DNA from 3 places in the Bradyrhizobium sp. 35 genome. Region 3 is predicted to be linked to each of the others. Evidence: riboswitches for the same ligand, from Rfam matches in the RefSeq annotation. Region 3 holds a riboswitch; each other region holds the start of a gene.

Region 1 (2,238 bases), on a different contig from region 3:
CTGCCGCCGACATTGAAGAAATAGCGTGTCATAGGCTCTCTCACATTTCTCCTGCTCGAATAGCTACTTACAGCTTGAGGCAGGCCCCTGGAGACAAGGCCGCTTCCAGGAAGCCATCTTGGCCGAGAACAGTGCGCCACTGTGCAACGTTCGTTTCCGGCGGCGATGGCGAAGTTGGGGGCTTTTGCTCCGACAAACAGGGTACGTAACGAGCGACCAAATCTCGCATTCAACTGAGTGTGTCGTCTCGGCTTCGGACTGGAGCGGTTCCTACAAAAAATCCCGCCATTTGACTTTCAGCATGAGCTCTGCTGCTGGAGCCGAACCCACAAGGAGAAGCGACATTCCGAGGTCGCCGAGGTGTTGCTGGGCGTGAAGATATGCGCTGCGATCGCATGTGTGTTTCCTCTCTACTGACAGTAATCATATTTCAATGTTGATTAATGCAAAGTGCCGCGCCCCATGCTGAAATCCTGCGTTTGGCCGTAGTCTTCGACGCAATTCAACGGCATCTGTTATGGGCGGGAGAGCAGTCTGACGTGGTCGTCTCTCCACTTGATGGTCTGTTCGGCGGCTTTGTCGCGGCAAAAACCGCGGGTGCAATTTTGTCACCAAACAGCGCACCAACGTTCGACTAGCTTTCGCGAGCAGCACGAACTCGCCTTCTGCGCTACTCGGACATGGTACCCGCTACTCCACTCGCGCCGATTACTATTCGGCCCGGTGGACCTATTTGGCAAACAACTTCAGGTTTGCCTGCTTCAGACCGGAGATTGACTCCATGCCTCGCCAGCTTCTAGGGTGATATCGATTGTTCCCGCCACGGGGATCAAAAGGGAATGCGGTGCGGGGATTTTCCCTCAGGCCGCAGCTGCCCCCGCAGGGATGACTATTTAGCCCGCGTCCTCGCACTGCTCGCTTGATGCATTGCCGCACGCTCCATCAAGCGGGCCTTTGTCAGCAGCGCCCATCGCCAGATGGCACGCATCTATGGCGCGGACTTGGGTTATGCGGTCAACGACCAGTCCAGACCGCTGATAAAACTTTTCGCGTGCACGCTCCTCATCATCTTCATTGTCGGCGTCCTCTCATTCAATCAGAGAGACCTGCCTCGATGATCAAGCCTGCCTATCCTTTCCAGATCGCCCGCATGGAGTGCCTGCGGGAGTTGCTCGCGGTCAATTCCTCGAGCTCTGCGATCATCACGGAGGGCGCCCCAGCCGCGACGCCGACTGAAAACCAAGGAGGCGCAACCATGCCAACCCCGGCCCAGCAAGCGATCCCGCAAGGCATCGTTGAGGAGCGCCGAGGCGCGGGCCAGGCGCGGCGGCTCGCGGACATCGGCCGAGCACGCGCGCGACCTCAAGGCGCGGCGCGCCGGCGAGAGCAACCTTGAGCAATTGGAAAATATCGAGGGACCGACCATGCAGACAATCAGGCTTCCGCACGGCGGCGAGACCGTTCGCCGGCGTCCGCGCGAAACCCCCTAGGATCCGCGCCAATGCCACCGAGAGATCCCTGGGGCCACAAGTTGAGGCGGTGCATTCATTGCGGACAGATCGGGCCGCGTGTTGTCGTCCTCGGCGGCTACGCACACCGCCGCTGCATCCCAAAGCCGATCCAAGCGACCCGACGACGGACGGAGCGATTCTCAGAGAAAGCCCAGCCGCGCCACAGGGCTTGAGTCCGAATGTCCCAATCTCGGTCGTTGTATGGACGGAAATCCGCGTATGACCCGCCGAGACGCCCATAAGGTATTCTGGAAAGAGTCGCGCTAAGATGCTCACCAAAATGAATTGCCCGCGCGTTCCTATCGATCGGGCCGTGAACCGTCGATCAAGGGTGGTTCGAATCCATCCGATGCAGCTCGACCACGAAGAGTTCGTCCCCTGAGTCACGTTCACTTTGGGTGGGAACCAGGGATCACATCCGAACTTGGGAGGCCCCAAGAATCCGATCCCTTCAACGCGTCATCATAGCGCCGAGGTTGATTACGATCGCCAGGGAAAGAGGATCGTGACTGCGCTCTCGCCGGGGTGAGGTGAAGCCTCTGCCCGTCCTCCAGAAGAGCGCTTTGGTGATGGAAATCGCGGCCTGGTCACCTGGGCGGGAGCGTTCGGATATAATCGACAAGTTCAAGAAGGCCCTCAAATCGTCAGCTGAAGTCGTGTTTGGATCTTAAGTCAGAGGCGACGCTGACTTTGTCCTATACGGCACCGCAAATGGTATGGAAGACGA
Region 2 (2,238 bases), on a different contig from region 3:
CGCATCGAAGTCCCCCGTGCCGAATCAACTTGGCACCAGGGAATCAGAACTCGCTAATTAGGTACAGACCCTAGATGTCGAGCTTGTGGAGGCCGCCGTCCGCGTGCGGCGCATCGAGGTCGATCAACATCGTTATGAGCTTAAGGCGCTGATCGACTCCGAGAAACGCTCGAAGGGCTCTGTCAGAGGAGACCGTCAAATTTGTCTCGAATAATGACAAGGCCGCCTCGATGCTCCAGGTCGTCGCGTTGCGGCTTATCGTCGTTGGCTGACGAGCCGAGGCGAGGTGGACGGGCGTCGAATATCCCAAGATCAGCTTGCAGGATATCTAAAGCTACGTCACTTCGAAACCGAAGAGACGGTCTCCACGCGCGACGAGATCGGTCCGGAGATCCTGAAGACGTACGAGAAGCTCGGCATCCGCTTGCCCACGGTCACCATGCACGAGTGCATGGAGCTAGGGTCGTAACAGGATCCCCGCCGCCCGCGCTCTCGCCGCTTACTCCAGTTTCGCAAGTTAGCGTGCATCCTGACGTCCGGAACTGTTCCTGCGATGCCGCGCAGGCCACGTCCAGGCTGCACTACTCGCCAGCGGCGACGGAAACAACGAAGGCGCGGCCAAAGTCGCTCAGCACGTAAGTGCTTGGCACACCGAAGGAGATCATCTTGACCAACGCCACGGAGCGATCGAGCTCACGGCTCGTCGCGGGGTCCGCCGAACACAGGCAGTCCGGCCTGATCATCCGTTTGATCCTGGAGCAATCCGGCCTTGACAATTCCTAAGGAGCCTCATGGCGCTGTGATCAAGCGGATGCCGGCCGAGGATGATCGCAAACGTCCTCGCGGGCGAGTTCGAGAAGCTGCTGACGGAAAAGACCGGATTTGTCGCGATCACGCAGATGTCGAAGCGCCCACCGCGTTCGTTCTGCTCGCGTTGGCTCATCCGAATACGCCAAGCGGGTGTTGACGGACGCATTCACAAGCGGAGGCTCCACAGATCTAGGCGTTTTTACCAGGCCGGGAGTAAGACCGTTGTGCCCTAGCTGGTACAGCTCGCAATCGCTTGGGCAATATCGCGGCGACACTTAGTAGGTTGACGGATCGATCCTCGTGCGCCTAATGCCAGCCGTCGTGGTCTTCGGATTCGTTTGATCCGGAGCTAAGAGGGAAGCCGGTGCAATGCCGGCGCTGCCCCCGCAACTGTAAGCGGCGAGCCGCTGTCCAACGAAGTCACTGAAGCCATGCGGCTTCGGGAAGGCCGGACAGCAGCGACGACCCGCGAGCCAGGAGACCTGCCTCGACAATATATCGTCCACGGGCGGGGTGTCCCGGTGTGCGCCAAGCAGCTGTCGCTCACGCGATATTCGCTGCATGCGTCCGCCATGGCCTTTGCCCCAATCATGGGGTCTGAGCTATGTCTTTTCTTTCGCTTCCCGTTGCCACACTGGGGACGTCACGCATCGGCCCACGACGCGAACTCAAAGTCGCGCTCGAGAGCTACTGGGCGGGAAACTCCAGCGAAGCCGAGCTCCTCGAGGCGGGGAGTGGACTTCGTGCCGCTAATTGGGCACGGCAGAAATCCCGCGGTGCGACCGTCATTCCTTCGAATGACTTCTCGTTCTACGACCATGTGCTCGATACCAGCCTAATGGTCGGCGCCATTCCCGACGTCTATGGCTGGACCGAAGGTCCTGTGTCGCTCAAGACCTACTTCACCATGGCGCGTGGCGCTCAGGACAGTGGTCACGCTCAGCACGGGCCTGGCGTAGCCGCACAGGAAATGACGAAGTGGTTCGATACCAACTACCACTACATGGTGCCGGAATTTCACCGGGATCAGATCTTTAAGTATTCCTCTCGAAAGCCGATCGAGGAATATGAGGAGGCAAAAAGCCTCGGCTACCAAACGCGCCCCGTCCTAGTTGGCCCAGTCACTTTCCTGAAGCTTGGCAAAAGCGCAAATCCCGCATTCAATCCGCTGTCGCTGCTCGATCGGCTCCTCCCAGTCTATGTCGATGTTCTCCGCGAACTATCCTCGCGCGGTGCTGAATGGGTTCAGCTGGACGAGCCATGCCTGGTGATGGACGTCGACGAAGCATCGCTGGCAGCTGTCCGCCGGGCCTACGCTCATTTCGCAAAGGTTGTGCCGGCCCTTAAAATAATGCTGGCCACATATTTCGGGGCTATCGGCGACAATCTTGAAACAACCTTGGCCTTGCCCGTTGCCGGGCTTCATGT
Region 3 (2,238 bases):
TTGCACGATCACCTGCGCGCCGACATCGGTCTCGGGCTTGAGCAGCACCGGGTTCATGTCGGTGTGCGGCTCGACGCCGGCGGCGAGCGCCTGGAGTGCCTGGGCGCGGCCGATCTCGCCGCCGTCAACGGTGACGGCTGCATTGTTCGACATGTTCTGCGGCTTGAACGGGACCACGCGCAGGCCGCGTCGCACAAAGGCGCGTGCGAGGCCGGCAACGATGAGCGACTTGCCCACGTCCGAGCCGGCTCCCTGGATCATCAATGCGCGCGCCATCGCGAGTTTCTTAGAACTCGACGCCGGCTTGCGCCTTGATGCCCGAGCGGAAGGGATGCTTGACCAGCGTCATCTCGGTGACGAGATCGGCGATCTCGATCAGCTCGTCCTTGGCGTTGCGGCCGGTGAGCACGACATGCGTCATCGGCGGCTTCTGCGTCGTGAGGAATTCGACGACCTCCGCGATGTCAAGATAGTCGTAGCGCAGCGCGATGTTGATCTCGTCGAGCACGACCATGCGGAGATTCTGGTCGAGGATCAGCTCCTTGGCCTTCTCCCAGCCGGCGCGCGCGGCGGCGATGTCGCGGGCGCGGTCCTGCGTCTCCCAGGTAAAACCCTCGCCCATGGCGTGGAATTGGCATAGGTCGCCGAAATGGCCGGTCAGCATGCGGCGCTCGCCGGTGTCCCAGGCGCCCTTGATGAACTGCACGACCGCGCAGGGGAAGCCATGGGCGACGCAGCGGACGATCATGCCGAAGGCCGAAGAGGACTTGCCCTTGCCGGCCCCGGTGTGGACGATGATCAGGCCCTTTTCGCCGCTCTTGGTCGCCATGATCTTGTCGCGGGCGACCTTCTTCTTCGCCATTTTCGAGGCGTGGCGGGCGTCGGTTTCGTCGGCCGTCTGGGTATCCGGTTCGGGCGTCATCGGACGGGGTCCTTCGGCTTGACAAGAGGCGGTCGGGGGCAAATGGTGGCCCGGCGTTGGTTCCTGTCCTACGACAGGCGAAGAGGGAATGCGATAGGGTCCGAATCGGCAAGATTTGGTTCCAAAATGCAGCCGCCCCCGCGACCGTGACCGGAGAGATGCCCGAAGCCACTGATCCCCTGGGGATCGGGAAGGCGGGGATCGAAGGGGAAACCCTGCTCCGCAAGCCGGGAGACCTGCCAACGCGGACGATTTTGGACCGGCGGACGGGGTGTTCCGCGACGGGGAAACGGGCCTTCGCAAGAACGGTTCGTGGGCCTCATCGCTTCCCGCTGTTTATTCTGGAAGAAGCGATGACCGTCACACTTCATGTCTGCATTACCTGCCGCGCCGGCGAGACACTTGGCGAAGGCGAGACGACGCCCGGCAAGCGCCTGCATGGCGCGATCCTCGAGGCCGGCGTGCCCGACGGCGTCAGCGTGGTTCCCGTCGAATGCCTGTCTGCATGCAACCAGGGTTGCTCCGTCGCGCTCAGCGCGCCCGGCCGCTGGTCCTATGTCTATGGCCGTCTGTCGGATGCGAATGCGAGCGATGTGGTCGCGGGCGCCGCGGCCTATGCGGCCGCGCCCGACGGCCTCGTGCCCTGGCGCAGCCGCCCGGAGGTATTCCGCAAGCAATCGCTTGCCCGCATTCCCCCCATTTCCCCCTTGGCCGTCGTGCCGGAGGCCGCCGAATGAATTCGCTCGCAAAAGTCCCGGTCACGGTCGTCACGGGCTTTCTCGGCTCCGGCAAGACCACGCTGATCCAGCATCTGCTTGCCAATGCCAACGGCAAGAAGCTGGCGGTGCTCGTCAACGAGTTCGGCAGCGAGGGCGTCGATGGCGAGATTCTGAAATCCTGCGCCGATGCGAATTGCCCGGAAGAGAACATCATCGAGCTCGCCAATGGCTGCATCTGCTGCACCGTCGCCGACGATTTTATTCCGACCATGGAGAAGCTGCTGTCGCGGGCCGTCAAGCCCGATCACATCCTGATCGAGACCTCGGGCCTGGCGCTGCCCAAGCCGCTGCTCAAGGCGTTCGATTGGCCGGAGATCCGTTCGCGCATCACGGTCGACGGCGTGATCGCGCTGGCCGACGCCGAAGCTGTCGCCGCCGGCCGTTTTGCGCCCGACCCTGACGCCGTCGAAGCGCAGCGCGCGGCGGACGGCAATCTCGACCATGAGACGCCACTGTCGGAAGTGTTTGAGGACCAGATCGCCTGCGCCGACATCGTGCTGCTGACCAAGGCCGATCTTGCGGGCGCGGCAGGCCTCG

What was found. Region 3 has a riboswitch for cobalamin ahead of IVB36_RS33115 (DUF1636 domain-containing protein). Riboswitches for the same ligand answer to the same signal wherever they lie in the genome.
Region 1: it holds a riboswitch for cobalamin, as region 3 does, so the genes downstream of both, IVB36_RS32070 (hypothetical protein) here and IVB36_RS33115 (DUF1636 domain-containing protein) in region 3, are expected to answer to the same signal.
Region 2: it holds a riboswitch for cobalamin, as region 3 does, so the genes downstream of both, metE (5-methyltetrahydropteroyltriglutamate--homocysteine S-methyltransferase) here and IVB36_RS33115 (DUF1636 domain-containing protein) in region 3, are expected to answer to the same signal.

What each region holds. Positions count from the first base shown of each region.
Region 1 is NZ_JADPJC010000152.1:17,464-19,701, forward strand. Features, by position in the region: gene IVB36_RS32065 (hypothetical protein) at 1-32, opposite strand, end outside; cobalamin riboswitch at 795-921, shown strand; gene IVB36_RS32070 (hypothetical protein) at 1,115-1,396, shown strand; partial or broken gene IVB36_RS32075 (ArsR family transcriptional regulator) at 2,108-2,238, shown strand, end outside; gene IVB36_RS32080 (hypothetical protein) at 2,223-2,238, shown strand, end outside.
Region 2 is NZ_JADPJC010000059.1:7,563-9,800, reverse strand. Features, by position in the region: partial or broken gene IVB36_RS13770 (transposase) at 1-5, opposite strand, end outside; gene IVB36_RS13765 (hypothetical protein) at 582-743, opposite strand; cobalamin riboswitch at 1,116-1,315, shown strand; gene metE (5-methyltetrahydropteroyltriglutamate--homocysteine S-methyltransferase) at 1,415-2,238, shown strand, end outside.
Region 3 is NZ_JADPJC010000157.1:166,786-169,023, reverse strand. Features, by position in the region: gene IVB36_RS33125 (cobyric acid synthase) at 1-276, opposite strand, end outside; gene cobO (cob(I)yrinic acid a,c-diamide adenosyltransferase) at 287-922, opposite strand; cobalamin riboswitch at 963-1,181, shown strand; gene IVB36_RS33115 (DUF1636 domain-containing protein) at 1,276-1,659, shown strand; gene cobW (cobalamin biosynthesis protein CobW) at 1,656-2,238, shown strand, end outside.